4 regions of the Citrobacter sp. Cm046 genome follow, and region 1 is predicted to be linked to each of the others. Evidence: predicted binding sites of a transcription regulator. Region 1 holds the regulator's gene; each other region holds the start of a gene.

Region 1 (4,262 bases):
TCACGAGTAATCCGCTGCCGACGGCTGACTATAATAAAAAAACCAACCTATTTATGGAGTTGTTATGTCTGCCAAACATCCGGTGATTGCGGTAACAGGATCCAGCGGCGCGGGGACCACCACCACCAGCCTCGCGTTTCGTAAAATTTTCGCGCAGTTAAATCTGCGTGCTGCCGAGGTGGAAGGTGACAGTTTTCATCGCTATACCCGCCCGGAAATGGACATGGCGATCCGCAAAGCGCGCGATGCCGGACGGCATATCAGCTATTTCGGCCCCGAAGCCAATGACTTCGGCCTGTTAGAACAAACCTTCATTGAGTATGGTCAGGCAGGAAAAGGCCAGTCGCGTAAATATCTGCACACTTACGACGAAGCCGTTCCGTGGAACCAGGTTCCAGGTACGTTTACCCCCTGGCAACCACTACCTGAGCCGACTGACGTTCTGTTCTACGAAGGACTGCACGGCGGTGTCGTTACTCCGCAACAAAATGTGGCGCGACATGTCGACCTGCTGGTTGGCGTTGTGCCAATCGTCAACCTGGAATGGATTCAGAAACTGACCCGTGATACCAGCGAGCGCGGACACTCACGTGAAGCGGTGATGGACTCGGTCGTGCGTTCAATGGACGACTACATCAATTACATCACTCCACAGTTTTCCCGCACGCATATTAACTTCCAGCGTGTGCCAACTGTCGACACCTCCAATCCCTTTGCGGCCAAGAGTATTCCGTCACTGGATGAGAGCTTTGTGGTGATTCATTTCCGCAACCTGGAAGGGATCGATTATCCCTGGTTGCTGGCGATGCTGCAGGGTTCATTCATCTCCCACATCAATACGTTAGTCGTACCGGGTGGCAAGATGGGGCTGGCAATGGAATTGATCATGCTGCCGTTAGTGCAACGACTGATGGAAGGAAAGAGGATCGAGTGAAGTGTTGCCGGATGGCGGCTGATGCCTTATCCGGCCTACGGGTTTACATCATGCAGGCCTGATAAGTATGACGCCATCAGGCGTGCATTACGAAGCAGCAATCACTTCATAGGAATGGGTGATATTCACCGCTTTTTCCAGCATCAACGCCACGGAGCAATATTTCTCAGCCGAAAGATCTACCGCGCGGGACACGGAGGCATCTTTCAGGTCATGGCCGGTGACAATGAAATGCAGATTGATATGGGTAAAAAGACGCGGTGCTTCTTCACGACGTTCAGAGGTGAGTTTCACTTCACAGTTGGTCACATCCTGGCGACCCTTTTGCAGGATCGACACCACATCAATTGCGCTGCAACCACCCGCAGCCATTAACACCATTTCCATCGGGCTCGGCGCTTTATCACCGGAGTTACCGTCCATCAGAATTTGGTGGCCAGAGGCGGACTCACCAAGGAAGGTTAACCCCTCAACCCACTTTACACGCGCTTGCATATTTCGTAACTCCAATGTTTCAATTTTCCTGACAGATTACGCGCACATAACAATTCTCGCAACGGAAGGCGACCTGCGTCATGCTGAAGCGAGACACCAGGAGACACACGGCGAAAGCTATGCTAAAACAGTCGGGATGCTACAGTAATACAATGACGTACTGCATGTATGCAGAGGACATCACATTACAGGCTGCAGTGCACTTTTTAGCAGCCCCCTTCCCAGGTAGCGGGAAGCACATTTTTGCAACCCCAGAGGCAGCGTCGTTTTCTGGCTCTGGAGACAGCTTATAACAGAGGATAACCGCGCATGGTGCTTGGCAAACCGCAAACAGACCCGACTCTCGAATGGTTCTTGTCTCATTGCCATATTCATAAGTACCCATCGAAGAGCACGCTGATTCACCAGGGTGAAAAAGCGGAAACGTTGTATTACATCGTTAAAGGCTCAGTGGCAGTGCTGATCAAAGATGAAGAAGGGAAGGAAATGATCCTCTCTTATCTGAATCAGGGCGATTTTATTGGCGAACTGGGCCTGTTCGAAGAAGGCCAGGAACGTAGCGCCTGGGTACGAGCTAAAACCGCATGTGAAGTCGCTGAAATTTCATACAAAAAATTCCGTCAGTTAATCCAGGTGAACCCGGATATTCTGATGCGTCTGTCTTCCCAGATGGCTCGTCGTCTGCAAGTTACGTCCGAGAAAGTGGGTAACCTTGCCTTCCTCGACGTGACAGGCCGTATCGCCCAGACGCTGTTGAACCTGGCGAAACAACCTGATGCGATGACTCACCCGGACGGCATGCAGATCAAAATCACCCGTCAGGAAATTGGCCAGATCGTGGGTTGCTCCCGTGAAACCGTTGGTCGCATCCTGAAGATGCTGGAAGATCAAAACCTGATCTCCGCGCACGGTAAAACCATCGTCGTTTACGGCACACGTTAATTCCGCCAAAATGGCGCGTTACTCAGTAATGCGCCATTTTTGTTTACACTGATGTGGCGAAGACTGATTTATCACCCCGAGATCAACTACGCACTACGACAGACGCTGGTGCTGTGTTTACCTGTGGGTGTCGGTCTTATCATCGGTCAACTACATCTGGGGCTGCTTTTCTCCCTCGTCCCAGCCTGCTGCAACATTGCCGGTCTTGACACCCCACATAAACGCTTTTTTAAACGCTTAATTATTGGTGCGTCGCTGTTTGCCGGATGCAGTTTGATCATGCAACTACTGCTGGCGCAGACCATACCGTTACCGCTGATCCTCACCGGCCTGACGCTTATTCTCGGCGTAACTGCAGAGTTAAGTCCTCTGCATGCACGATTGTTGCCCGCCTCGCTCATTGCTGCAATTTTCACGCTTAGCCTTGCCGGGAACATGCCCGTCTGGGAGCCACTGTTAATCTATGCGCTGGGTACATTGTGGTACGGTCTGTTCAACTGGTTCTGGTTTTGGCTGTGGCGCGAGCAGCCGCTACGTGAATCACTCAGCCTGCTATACCGCGAACTGGCCGATTACTGTGAGGCTAAATACAGTCTGCTGACCCAGCACATCGATCCTGAAAAAGCGCTGCCTCCGCTGCTGGTACGCCAGCAGAAAGCAGTCGATCTCATTACCCAGTGTTATCAGCAGATGCACATGCTGTCGGCGCATCACAACAATGAGTACAAACGCCTGCTGCGTGCCTTTCAGGAGGCTCTGGATTTACAGGAGCATATTTCCGTCAGCCTGCATCAACCGGAAGAGGTGCAGAAACTGGTCGAACGCAGCCATGCAGAGCAGGTGATTCGCTGGAATGCGCGAACTGTCGCCGCCCGACTACGAGTGCTGGCAGATGACATTTTGTATCACCGCTTGCCTACGCGATTTTCAATGGAAAAGCAGATTGGCACCCTGGAAAAAATTGCCAGGCAGCATCCGGATAATCCCGTTGGACAGTTCTGCTACTGGCACTTTAGCCGCATTGCCCGCGTTCTGCGTACCCAGCGCCCGCTTTATGCCCGGGATTTGATGGCTGATAAGCAGCGCCGATTGCCGTTGCTCCCTGCTCTGAAAAGCTATTTGTCGTTTAAATCCCCTGCGCTGCGTAATGCGGGGCGTATCAGCGTCATGTTAAGTATCGCCAGCCTGATGGGTAGCGCCTTACATTTGCCAAAACCATACTGGATCCTGATGACGATATTGTTCGTCACGCAAAATGGCTACGGCGCAACCCGGGTGCGTATTCTGCATCGCTCGGCAGGTACTCTCGTTGGGCTTATCATCGCTGGCGTCACATTGCACTTCCATATCCCCGAGGGTTTCACGCTGGCGGCTATGTTGCTTATCACTTTGGTGAGCTACCTGATTATCCGCAAAAACTACGGCTGGGCCACAGTAGGTTTTACTGTCACGGCAGTGTATACCCTGCAACTACTGACGCTGAATGGGGAGCAGTTTATCGTACCGCGCTTTGTCGATACGGTGATGGGCTGTTTGATCGCCTTTGGCGGCACACTCTGGCTGTGGCCGCAATGGCAGAGCGGCCTGCTGCGTAAGAACGCCCACGATGCGCTAGAATCCGATCAGGAAGCCATTCGCCTGATTCTCAGCAACGACCCGCAGGCTACACCGCTGGCATATCAGCGTATGCGGGTTAATCAGGCGCATAACACTCTGTTTAACTCACTGAACCAGGCGATGCAGGAACCAGGGTTTAACTCACACTATCTGGCAGATATGAAACTGTGGGTTACGCACAGCCAGTTTATTGTCGAGCACATTAACGCGATGACCACTCTGGCAAGGGAACATACGATGCTGACGCCGGATTTAGCACAGCGGTATCTGGAAT
Region 2 (4,262 bases), on a different contig from region 1:
TCTCGCTGGCAATCGCCTGGGTTTCATCATCCAGCAACACCACGTGGTCGCTGTCCCAACGTACCGGACGGCTGACGTGCAGCAGCAGGCGAGGTACGTACAGCATGGCAGCGGAGATCTTGTCGGAAATGACTTCAGTCGGGTGGAAGTGACCCGCATCCAGGCACAGCGCAGTCTGGCGGCTGGTGGCATAGCCCATGTAGAACTCGTTGGAGCCGACGGTGTAGCTTTCTGCGCCGATGCCAAACAGTTTGCTCTCCACGGCATCGATGTGATGCGCCGGATCGAGTTTTTCGCTGATGACATCATCCAGCGCTTCCAGCAGGCGCTGACGCGGAGCCAAACGGTCGACGGTAATGTCTTTCATGCCATCCGGGATCCAGATGTTCATCACCGATGGTGTTCCCAATTGCTCGCCGAAATAGGCCGAAATGCGGCGGCTGGCTTTGCAGTGGTCAATCCAGAACTGACGGATGCTGTCGTCAGCATGTGCCAGCGTGAAGCCGTCGGCACTCAGCGGGTGAGAGAAACAGGATGGGTTGAAGTCCAGGCCTAACTGGTTTGCTTTCGCCCATTCAACCCAGTTTTTAAAGTGTTCGGGTTTGATTTGGTCACGGGCAACTGGCGTATCGGATTCCAGATAGATAGCATGCAGGTTCAGACGTTTTGGACCAGGGATCAGGCTCAGCGCCTGCTCCAGATCGGCACGTAGTTCGACGGCATTACGCGCTTTGCCCGGATAGTTGCCGGTAGCCTGAATACCGCCCGTGAGCGAACCTTCCGGGTTTTCGAATCCAGCGACATCATCGCCCTGCCAGCAGTGCATAGAGACTGGCAGGCGATCGAGCTGGCGTAATGCCTCTTCGACATCGATACCTACCGCTGCAAAACGTAGTTTTGCCAGTTCCCAGGCTTGTTCAAGTTGAGTGGTCATGCGCAAAGCTCCTTTGTCTGTCGTATTGATTGAAACTGCGCCTGGTAGCGGGCAATTTCACTTTCAGGATTTGGAATGAAGGTCGTCAGGTCATAGTTGGCTATCACTAGCTGGCGGAAATCATCGACGTTGTTCAGCTCGTCCAGCGTCATCAGTTGAACGCCAATATTGCCGAGGGTAGAGGCTTCAATTGGCCCGGACATGACGCGGATACCGCAAGCATCAGCGCAAAGTTGGTTGAGTAACGCGTTCTGGCAGCCGCCGCCGACAATATGTAATTGGCTGAATGCCTCACCCCGAAGGTCCGCCAGTTCCTGCAGGACGTTGGCGTACAGCAATGCCAGGCTGTCGAAAATGCAGCGAGCCAGTTCAGCGTCTTGCGTGGGAACGGCCTGGCCTGCTTCGCGGCATGCCGCCTGAATTTCCGCGCACATATCGTCAGGATTGATAAAGCGGTCGTCGTTAGGGTTTATCAGGGAACGGCAGGCCGGTGAGGCTTGCGTTTGGGCGATAAGCGCCGTCAGGTCGGTGATGTTCCGTTCTTTTAACACGCGCTGGAGCAGCCACAGCCCCATGATATTTTTCAGCACGCGGTAGCGTCCTTCCGCACCGCCTTCGTTAGTGATATTGGCTGCCAGCGCCGTATCGTTGGTATACGGTGTTCTGCTCTCAAACCCCATCAGTGACCAGGTGCCTGAAGAGAGATACGCGCTGTTTTGATCGGCCAGCGGTGACGCGATCACCGCACTGGCAGTGTCGTGGCTGGCGACGGCAACCACAGGGATTTGATTTTTCTGCGGGCAAATCCAGTTGCCGATAACGTTCCCCGGATGTGTGGGACGACCGAACCAGGATTTTGCTGCACCGGTCCAGGCCAGCAGAGTGTCATCCCAGTCGTCGGTGTTGATATTGACTAACTGGGTGGTTGTGGCGTTGGTGTATTCCCAGTTCAGTTCACCGGTCAGGCGATAGCTGAAGTAATCGGGGATCAGCAAGGCATGGGCCACCAGGGAGACCCGTTCTGGCTGTTGTTCTGTCAGGGCACGGAGCTGATACAAGGTGTTGAAGGGGAGAAACTGAATACCGCTACGGCGATAGATCTCGCTTTTGCCAAGCTGCGCCATGGCATGTGCCATAACGCCCGTTGTGCGGCTGTCGCGATAAGAGACGGGGAGTCCGACACGCTGACCGTTTTTGCCGATCAGAACGTAATCCACGCCCCAGGTATCAATTCCGATGCTGTCTATCCGAATGCCTTCATCGCAGACTTTCTTCAGACCAAGGCGAATGTCGTTTTCCAGGCTGTCGATGTCCCAGGTGTCGAAACCGTCTGTTTTTTGCAGACAGTTAACGAAGCGATGGATTTCACGCAGCGTCAGGGTGCGGTGTTCACTGTCGTAACGCGCCAGCATTACGCGTCCACTGGATGCGCCGAGATCGACAGCGACACAATGGCGAAGAGTCATAGCGAGGTCCTTCTGAGTTTTATTACGCTCAGTCTAAGAACTCCCGGAAAGGTGTACCTTCTTGTTAGTGACAGCCTCAATAAGCGGCTGGCAGCCTGGCAAAGGTGAACGTGATGGTGTTCACAATTCCTGGTAATGGAGGTGATTTTGCCTGGTGTGACCCCTTCCGCAATTCCCGTTTTTTCCCACTATTTCTTGAAGAATTAACTCTGTTTACGCGCTTTGGCGTCAAAAATTTAAGGTGAGGGTGGTAACCCTTAATTACTATTCAGCCATGTTCATTTGATCGGGAAGGATGTCATCATGACCGTACTGCATTGCGTGGATTTTTTTCCGACAGGTAAAGCAACCCTCACGATTGAACCGCGGCTTCCTCAGTCAGCATTCCCTGAGCATCACCATGATTTTCATGAAATTGTGGTGGTTGAGCATGGGACAGGTATCCATGTGTTCAACGGACAGCCCTACACCATCAGCGGCGGAACAGTCTGTTTTGTCCGCGATCATGACAGACACTTATATGAACATACTGACAACCTGTGTCTGACAAATATTCTGTATCGTTCCCCGGATGCGTTTCAGTTTCTGGCCGGACTGAATCAGCTTTTGCCCCAGGAACTGAACGGTCAGTATCCGTCCCACTGGCGGATAAATCAGGGCGTGTTGCAACAGGTTCGTTTGCTGGTGGGGCAGATGGAAAAACTCGGTGATGAGATGGACACGCCGTCGGCGGCAAATCGCGAGATCCTGTTTATGCAACTGCTGGTGTTGTTACGCAAAAGTAGCCTGATGGAAGTGGCTACAGATAATGATGCGCGGCTTAATCAGCTGATGGCGTGGCTGGAAGATCACTTTGCCGATGAGGTGTGCTGGGAAGCGGTAGCCGAAAAGTTTTCGCTCTCTTTACGCACTATGCACCGCCAGCTTAAACAGCAAACCGGATTGACGCCACAGCGCTATCTTAATCGTCTGCGGCTCATTAAGGCCCGGCATTTATTACGCCACAGCGATGATAGTGTTACGGACATCGCTTATCGCTGTGGTTTTGGCGACAGTAACCACTTTTCGACGCTGTTTCGCCGGGAGTTCGACTGGTCGCCACGCGATATTCGCCAGGGACGTGACCGCACTGCGGGAAGCAGCCTCCAGTAACGCGAATGCTATCAACGTTTTTTGCCGCCAGTTCTCAGATAATCACGTTCCTTAACGCCGGATGACAGTTTCGTCTTATCCGGCTTACAAGGGCGCAGTGTCGGCCTGATAAGCGTATCGCCATCAGGCAACAAAGCATCGAGGTGGTACGGTGACTGAGCGGTTAATTCTTCTAAAGTCAGACTTTTTTGCCAATGCCCGGCAGGCGGTCGCCGTTGCCGATCGCTATCCGCAAAACGTCTTTGCTGAGCACACCCATGAGTTTTGCGAACTGGTTATGGTCTGGCGAGGCAATGGCCTGCATGTTCTCAACGATCGCCCGTACCGCATCACCCGTGGCGATCTGTTTTATATTCGTGCTGAAGATAAACACTCCTACACCTCAGTTAACGACCTCGTTTTGCAGAATATTATCTACTGCCCGGAACGGCTGACGTTGAATCTGGGCTGGGAAAGCGCGATCCCAGGATTTAATGACTCGGCGGGACAGCCGCACTGGCGACTGGGCAGCGCCGGGATGACCCAAGCCCGGCAGGTCATTAGCCAGCTTGAGCATGAGAGCCATCAACGCGACCCGCAGGCTTTTGACCTGGCAGAGCTGTTATTTGGACAACTGGTGATGATCCTAAAACGGCATCGTTATGCCACGGACACGCTTCCGGCGACATCAAGCGAAACGCTGCTGGATAAACTGATCACCGCTCTGGCCG
Region 3 (4,262 bases), on a different contig from region 1:
TTGAGTATGTGATGATTGTCTGCACCGGTCTGGTTGCTGGGGTTTGCGGGCCACTCTTCATATGGCTTATGACCACCAGCCACAACGTATTTTTACGTCTGAAGCTTTCACCTCCGTGGCAACTGGCATTGGGAGGACTTATTGTTGGCCTGCTCTCGTTACTGACACCGACTGTCTGGGGAAATGGTTACAGCGTAGTGCAGTCGTTTTTACTCTCCCCACCGCTGTTGACGATTGTCAGTGGGATTTTTATCTGCAAATTACTCGCTGTGCTCGCCAGCAGTGGGTCAGGCGCGCCTGGGGGCGTGTTTACGCCAACTCTGTTTGTCGGACTGTCAATTGGTATGCTGTTTGGTCGCGTGTGGGGACTCTGGCTTCCCGGTACGGATGAGATTGCAGTTCTGCTTGGATTAGCGGGGATGGCCACACTGTTGGCGGCAACAACGCATGCGCCAATCATGTCGACATTGATGGTTTGCGAGATGACCGGGGAGTATCGCCTGCTCCCCGGCTTATTGATTGCTTGTGTCGTTGCTTCAGTGCTGTCCCGAACGTTACACCAGGACTCTGTCTACCGACAACACATTACCCAGCATTGACAGGCGGATGTACTGGGCCAACTCGCGCTGCTCAGCGCGAGGCAGGTAAGGCAATTCGCCAATCAGCGGTGCCGGTAACTTTTTGCTGAGCACATCAATGATTTCCGCATAATGCGCCAGCCCCGGATTGATTCGGTTCGCTACCCAGCCAATTAGCGGCAGTCCATCGCTGGCGATAGCCTGCGCCGTCAGAATGGCATGATTAATACAGCCTTCCTGAATACCCACCACCATCAACACGGGCAGTTGTTCCTGCACCACCCACTCCGATAAAGGACGCAGATCGTTCATCAGACTGCGCCAGCCACCGGTACCTTCGACGACAACGTGATCAACCTTCTCGCTCAGACTCGCAAGCCCGTTTGACAACAAGGTGTAATTGACAGGCCCGCTATGTGCCACGCTACTTTCGTCTTCGCTCAGAGCAATAGGGTTGATTGCCTCGTAAGGCAATTCAATTGAAGAAACACTTTGCAGCACCAGCGCATCTTTATTGCGCATACCTTCAGGTGTTTCTTTGCTTCCTTTGGCCACAGGTTTATAACCCGCAACACTTTTACCACCTGACGCTAACGCTTGTAGTAATGCGCGGGAAACCACTGTCTTCCCAACAGAAGTGTCTGTACCTGTAATAAAGAAACGCTTCAGCATCACTAACTCCACCGTTATGCTTCGAAATATAAGCCAGGAAAATAAAACAGTGGAGAAAGTCTAAGGTATGAGAGCCAGGACCAGCTTGAGATAGCGCAATTTTTCGTACGACAGTTAAAAAATGTTAACCCTGTAATAGACGAATCAACAAAGAACCGTTATACATCGCGTCCTTCACGAGCGCGGCCCCCGCCATTGTCCCTTGATTAGTAAATTGCGTACTCTCTACAACAATGTGTCGACTGTATGCCGGAAGCGCCTGCTGACGAATGCAGTCAGCAATAGTCGGGAACAATATATCTGCTGCTTTACTGAGCGGAGATCCAATAAGAATCTTTTGCGGATTGAACAAGTTCACCATAATGGCCAGAATTCGACCAACATGGGTGCCGACGCCGCTAATGATATCTTTCGCTAATAAATCGCCTTGCATGGCTGCCAGACACAGTGAGTCCACCGTCAGCGGTTGTCCGTGCAGTGAGGAACTCATCGACTGCTTAAGTCGTACCTGCGCCAGCTCAAGAACACTGTCAACACTGGCAATCGTTTCCAGACAACCATGGTTTCCGCAATAACACCGTTTCCCGTAAGGGTCGACCTGCGTATGGCCAATTTCGACCAGACTGCTACTCCCGGCATGCAGCAAATGACCGTCGGTGATCACCCCTGCACCCACATTGTGGTCAATCACCACCTGAATAACATCGCGGGCACCGCGCGAAGCGCCAAAAAGTGCCTCAGCCATGGTCCAGGCGCTGATATCGTGCTGAATGTACACTGGCACACCGGTGTGCTGCTCGAGGGCTTCGCCCAGCGGCATCTCTTTAACATCTTCGTAAAACGGCATGCGATGAACGATGCCATTTTCTGTATCGATGATTCCTGGTAAGGTGATAGCGATAGAGGTTAATCGCTCAAGCTTTTGCTGATGGCGGATAAAAAACTGATCGACCTGTGTAATAACACGAGTCAGCAGAGGAATCTCGGAGACAAGCGGCATTTCAAGGCAATCTTCAACCACCAGCTTGCTGCTGAGGTCGCGTAACGCAAGAAAAATCTCGCCACGACTGATACGAATCGATAAGTAGTGCCACGCTTCCGTTTCGACCACCAGACCAACGGCCGGACGCCCGCGACTCCCTGCTTCTTTTATTTCCAGTTCTTGCACCAGATGTGCTTCAAGCATTTCCCGAACAATTTTTGTAATACTGGCAGGCGCCAATTGTGCCAGGCGAGAGAGATCAATACGCGACACCGGTCCTAACTGATCAATCAGGCGATAAACTGCACCCGCATTGGTCTGTTTAATTTGATCGATATGCCCAGGCTGACTATCAGCAACCACCACTTACTCCCTTTATTTTCGCGCTCCGAAATAATCTGTAGGCTATGGTGAAGCACTTCAATGGCTCCCGTCAACTTTTTACTTAGCCGTGTGATTTACTGCACATTTTCACCCATTTTTAAACTAAATTAACCGCACTGAACGGCCGCTAAAAGCTGCTGGCGAAAGCGTTGCGCAGCGTAACTCTGCTCACGGTGTTTGGGCCACACCAGCCACATTTCAGACACGGCATCTTCTTCCGCAATGGGGATCCAACACATTTCATACAACTGCACGCGTTTAAATGAGGCTGGCAGAATGGAAACCCCTAATCCTGCGGCCACCAGTCCGATAATGGTCATGGCTTCCCCAACCTCCTGAGCGATGGTCGGCGTGAGGCCATAGCGACGCATCAGGCCAAGAATATCATCATACAGGCCGGTCCCCACATGCGGGTCAAAAAAGACAAACGGTTCATTCGCCAGTTCAGCCAGTGTGACAACCGGCTTTTGCGCCAAAGGATGTACACGAGGGATCATTGCCATCAGTGGTTCATGCAGGATGACCTCCCAGCTTAGCGTGTCAGGGAGTTGCGTATTACGCAGGAGTCCCAGATCCAGCGTCCCCTCATTGAGCGGAGCAATTTGCTCACGCGTATTCATTTCACGGGTTTGCATATGCACCGCGGGGTAGCACTGGCGAAAGAGAGACAGCGTATCTGAAACTGCTTTAATAAATGGTGCTGACGAGGTAAAGCCAATTCGCAGTTCCCCTGCTTCTCCCAGATGCAAACGCTCCGCTCTTGCCGCCGCCTCATTCACTAACCCCAGGATCTGTCGGCTGTCTGCCAGAAACTGCTTGCCTGCGGCTGTCAGGGCCACGCTACGATTTGTACGCGCCAGAAGACGTGCCCCAACTTGCTGTTCGAGGATTTGGATCTGTTGACTCAACGGAGGTTGTGAAATATTCAGCCTTGCCGCCGCACGGCCAAAATGAAGTTCTTCTGCAACCGCCACAAAGTAGCGCAGGTGACGCAATTCAATATTCATATTTTTAAAATATTATTTGAGATTATTAATATATTAGACAGAATATTGGGATTTTCATACCCTTAAGGCTGGTACTGTAGACGTAATGATTGAGCAAGGATTTCAAGTGAGTCGTACAACTATTGTCGATACCGCACCGGCAAGCGATATTGATAAACAAATTATCACCCCGCCGGATGGTTATATAAAACGCGGTACCTCCTCTTTTATGCGCGTCACACTGGCGCTCTTTTCTGCCGGACTGGCGACATTTGCTCTCCTCTATTGCGTGCAGCCCATACTGCCAGTGCTGTCGCATGAATTTGGGGTATCTCCAGCCAGTAGTAGTATTTCACTTTCTATCTCAACCGCGATGCTCGCTATTGGTTTACTGTTTACCGGTCCTCTTTCCGATGCAATTGGCCGCAAGCCGGTGATGGTGACCGCGCTGCTGTTAGCATCCTGCTGTACCCTGCTTTCGACAATGATGACCAGCTGGCACGGAATTTTAATCATGCGCGCGCTGATTGGTCTGTCACTAAGTGGCGTCGCAGCAGTAGGAATGACGTATCTCAGTGAGGAGATTCATCCCAGCTTTGTGGCCTTCTCGATGGGCTTATATATCAGTGGTAACTCGATTGGTGGCATGAGCGGTCGTTT
Region 4 (4,262 bases), on a different contig from region 1:
TGTATAAAAGCCCTGGATATTGAATTTATGTTGGCTGTCCGGCTGGAACTGGTACCCGAGGCTGGCCAGTTTTCTGCGGCCCCAGAAGCGATCATATGGACGGGTGGATTGCCAGCGGTCGGCGTCATAGTCGGCGCGAGACAGTCCACCAGGCATGTCGGCTTCACCATCGTAGTATTGCAAAAGACTATTGAATGAGTGGACTTCGTTCGGCGAATATTTGCTTTTTAGCATGATATCGTCGATACGGGTGGCGCTGTGTTCACGCCAGTCACTACCACGGGTGCCGGAATAGAGCAGAGCAGAGCCGAAGCCGTTATCTGCCGTGCCGCCAATCATCAGATTGTGCGTTTCTTTCGGATTATTTTGTGATGAGGTTGGACTCAGTTGCCCCTCCGTCCCGGCTTCAATACCGAAGTCTTGTGGGATCGCGCGGGTGACGAAGTTCACTACGCCGCCGACACTTTGCGGTCCATAGCGCACCGCGCCGCCGCCGCGAACCACATCAATGGCATCCATATTGCCCAGAGAGACCGGTGCTAGCGAGAGTTGTGGTTGACCGTAGGGGGCAAACGGAACGGGGATGCCGTCCATAAGCACCGTTGAACGGCTTGCCAGGCGTGGGTTGAGGCCGCGAATGCCGAAGTTCATTGCCAGATCGTGGCTGCCGGTACCGTTATTTTCTGGGGCGTTGACGCCAGGAATACGGTTAAGCGCTTCGCGCATTGTCGTTGCACCGGTTTTGATAAAATCATCGCGGCGGATAACGTCACGTGCTCCGGCATGTTCAAAGACGTCGTTTTCACGGGCATCGCCCAGCCAGTCGCCGACCACAGTCAATGAGTCTTCAGTCGCAACGGGGGCGGGTTCCAGCGTCCAGGTGTTATCTCCGAGCGATTTCTCCTGCAGGCCACTGCCTTTTAATAGCGCATGCAGACCCTCGTCGAGATTAAAGTCCCCTTGCAGACCATCGCTGTGTTTGCCGCGCGTCAGCGAGGCATCAACCGACAGAATAATACCGCTGCGCGTAGCGTACTGGTTCAGCGCTTTGTCTAAATCCCCTGCGGCAATATTAAATTGTGTCGCGATTGCAGGGAGCGAAGCCAGCCCGGCGAGCGGGAGCAGGCTTAAACGAATCCACATCCCCAGAGATGCTGTGTTATGAAAGGCCATCACGTCTCCATCATATTATTTTGTATTTTCATTAATGAAGTCGAACGACCAGAGGAAAAGGGACAATGGAAATGATAATTTTTTTCGTTATCGTTTAACTGATGGGGCTGAGAGTGACCCAATAGCGGGTAACAAACTGAATTTTAACGGGGAGTGTTTTGGCTATCGCATTCAGCACTGCATCAGTATTTCCTAATGGAAAAGTTCCTGTCAGACGTAATCCGGCGATGGCAGGATCGCAGCGCAGAATGCCGGGGCGATAGCGAGAGAGAGTGGTAATAACGTCTTCCAGTGGTTTGTCGCTGAAGCTGAGCACGCCTTGCGTCCAACTCGCTGATTCGTTATTAAGCGGCTGTACATGACCAAATTGTGATGCGCTGAAAACCAGCATTTCACCCTGCTGGATCACCCGTATTTGGTGGGGATCGCTGGCAAGACGCACTTCAACCGCATGCTGATGGACGCTAAGGTGCGTTTCATCGCTCAGTTGGGTAACAGTAAATTCTGTACCCAGTGCGGTGAGTTGCCCCTGACGCGTCTGTACACGGAAGGGGCGCTGTAGATCATCTTTCCCGGTGGTAATTGCAATTTCACCGTACCACAGGCGTACCAGGCGTTGCTGATCGTCAAATTTTACGTTTACTGCGCTGTCGGTATTCAGTGAAAGTAGAGTGCCATCTTGCAGTTTTTGTCGCTGGATTTGCCCTTTCGCGGTCCGGTAATCCGCGCGTAACCCTTCCCCTGTTTCTGAGTGCCAGAGCGACCAGCCGCTTCCTGCACAGGCGAGGATCAGCAAGCCTTTCAGCACATGGCGACGAGTCAGGCGGGTATCATTCAACGTCCGACTGGCAAGGTTTCCTGGTACGCTGTTCATCTGGCAACGCAGATTTTCAACCTGCTGCCATGCCCACTGGTGATCTCTGTCCTGTTCATACCATTGTTGCCAGCGGGCTTCCTGCTGAGGGCTGACACGTTCACCGGTCAGTACAGCGTACCAGTGAGAGGCTGAACGTAATGCCTGGCGACGGGAATCGGTAAGTGTTGTTTTCACAGGTCGTGCTCCAGACGGAACAGCAGGCAGTGCTCAGTGGCTTTAGCGACGTACTTTTTCACCGAGCTTACCGATACGCTCAGTCGCTGCGCGATATCGCTATAAGTAAGACCATCGAGTTGAGAAAGCAGGAAGGCATATCTGGCTTTGGTGCTCAGTCCGTCCAGCATCTGGTCAACAAGTTGTAACGTTTCAAGATGAGACTGCTTTTCTTCTGCAGAAGGTGCCAGCGCTTCGGGTAACTGTGCGAGCATCTCCAGATACGCTCTTTCCAGTGCATTACGGCGGAACAGGTCGATCATTACCCGCTTAGCGATGGTGCATAAAAATGATTTTGGATCGCGAATGGCGGCGAGTGACTCACCATTGATAACACGTAGAAAAGTATCCTGAGCGACATCATCGGCATCGAATGCTGATTGTAATTTTCGCGTCAGCCAGTGGGTTAACCAACCGTGATGCGCACGGTACAACGATTCAAACGAGAGAGGGGCGCACTGAGCAGGATTAGACATGGCCGATAGTTTCAACAGTTAATCATCACGGCGGCATGTTAATATGAGAATGGTTATCATTTCAATGTTGGCGGAGGAATTTGTACATGAGAGAGAATAATTGACTGATTTTGTGGGTAATAAAAAGCCTCCATGCAGGAGGCTCATTGGGGTCAGGTCAGTACCATCGGCCAGTCTGGTGGTGTATGGCTCATTACTTCCACCATTACAGATTCGATGTTCTTCCAGATAGCAGAGACATCCACCAGAGTGATACCAAGTAATCCGGTCGCAAACCAGCAGGCAAAAACAACCCCTAAACCGCTGCTGATGACAGCCAGACCAATATAATCTGATTTACGAAACCGAATATTGAGCATACTGGCTAAAAACATGAGCACCGCGCTGAGCAGTTGCCACCGCAGAAGAACCACGCCAGTTGTTATTGTTGCCATGAAAAATGTCCTCAGAAAATCTGATGCCCAGGACAGCGCGGGGGGATTCACAGGGGGTGTGGCTCTCTGGCTATCGACGGGCATTTACATGAATGAAACGTTGTTTCTGTTACATGATTTTTGTGAACTATATCACATGTGCTCGTTTGTTCACCAGTGTTGAACGCTATTTTTGTCGGCTTATAGCCATGCTAAAATTGTGGTTATATTGAGAGCGAGCAGATAATAAAGTATTCACAATATAAGATGCATTCATACTGCCTGTTATCTTTATCCTAAATTAATCTTTAAATTTTTTAATGTGTTTTTTTTATGCAGCCAGTATTACGCCCATAAAACATTACGACTTCTGGATAATGTTGTTCCTGAATAAGCTAAACTCTAAGTTTGGCTTACGGAAAAATAATATCATCATCAACTAATATCAGACTTTTACATAGAGAAGTCTGTTGCTAATACTGATAGATTCATGCAACTTAGCTAGCTGGTGTTTATAGCATCCTGCCTTGATGGGTACTGGCATATACGATACAGGGAAATAGGGCTGACATGACTCACAGTGCGCGACGCAAGACGCTGAGGCTCCTCGGAACGTTCATGGTGGTAATGCTCCCCGTGGTACTGGCGTTATGGTTTGCTCACTTGAGGGCAATGTCCGAAACCCGCAATCAACTCCGCTCTTTTGCTCAACTGGTGTTAAATAAAACGGAACTGGTGATCCAGCAGGCTGATTTAGCTCGCGATATGGCCCAACTGTATCAAGGGAAGATGTGTACCCCTGAACATCAGAAAAGCATGCTGAATATTATTCGCGGTCGCTTATATATCAGTGAGCTAATTTATGCGCAGGCTGATCGTTTTTTGTGCTCCACATCGTTAGTACCCCCTGCCTCGTATATTATGCCGACCGCTGACTATAAGCGTACACCGGACATCTCCATCTATTACTATCGCGATACGCCTTTTTTCTCCGGCTACAGAATGACGTATATGCAAAGGGGAAACTACGTTGTCGTTATCAATCCATTATCTTACAGCGAGGTAATGTCAGACGATCCAGGTCTGGCCTGGGGAGTATATGATACGGTT

What was found. The regulator CRP, encoded in region 1, controls carbon source genes, mostly activating them, when cyclic AMP is high. The targets are predictions, from matches to a motif close to ATGTGANNNNNNTCACAT.
Region 2: rhaB (rhamnulokinase) is a predicted target of CRP. The motif match lies at 2,509-2,526, and genes of this name have one in related genera.
Region 3: mlc (sugar metabolism global transcriptional regulator Mlc) is a predicted target of CRP. The motif match lies at 2,684-2,701, and genes of this name have one in related genera.
Region 4: OGX98_RS00375 (YjcB family protein) is a predicted target of CRP. The motif match lies at 3,294-3,311, and genes of this name have one in related genera.

The regions. Positions count from the first base shown of each region.
Region 1 covers NZ_JAOWGP010000026.1:17,773-22,034, forward strand. The annotation lists gene OGX98_RS00990 (YheU family protein) at 1-10, shown strand, start outside; gene OGX98_RS00995 (phosphoribulokinase) at 65-934, shown strand; gene OGX98_RS01000 (OsmC family protein) at 1,022-1,429, opposite strand; gene crp (cAMP-activated global transcriptional regulator CRP) at 1,739-2,371, shown strand; gene OGX98_RS01010 (YccS/YhfK family putative transporter) at 2,423-4,262, shown strand, end outside.
Region 2 covers NZ_JAOWGP010000041.1:54,139-58,400, forward strand. The annotation lists gene rhaA (L-rhamnose isomerase) at 1-934, opposite strand, end outside; gene rhaB (rhamnulokinase) at 931-2,400, opposite strand; gene rhaS (HTH-type transcriptional activator RhaS) at 2,704-3,552, shown strand; gene rhaR (HTH-type transcriptional activator RhaR) at 3,704-4,262, shown strand, end outside.
Region 3 covers NZ_JAOWGP010000038.1:21,264-25,525, forward strand. The annotation lists gene clcB (voltage-gated ClC-type chloride channel ClcB) at 1-599, shown strand, start outside; gene bioD (dethiobiotin synthase) at 555-1,250, opposite strand; gene mlc (sugar metabolism global transcriptional regulator Mlc) at 1,375-2,595, opposite strand; gene ynfL (multidrug efflux transcriptional activator YnfL/SxtR(Kp)) at 2,724-3,623, opposite strand; gene ynfM (multidrug efflux MFS transporter YnfM/SxtP(Kp)) at 3,730-4,262, shown strand, end outside.
Region 4 covers NZ_JAOWGP010000007.1:71,056-75,317, forward strand. The annotation lists gene fecA (TonB-dependent Fe(3+) dicitrate receptor FecA) at 1-1,173, opposite strand, end outside; gene fecR (ferric citrate uptake sigma factor regulator FecR) at 1,268-2,224, opposite strand; gene fecI (ferric citrate uptake sigma factor FecI) at 2,221-2,739, opposite strand; gene OGX98_RS00375 (YjcB family protein) at 2,892-3,173, opposite strand; gene pdeC (cyclic di-3',5'-guanosine monophosphate phosphodiesterase PdeC) at 3,723-4,262, shown strand, end outside.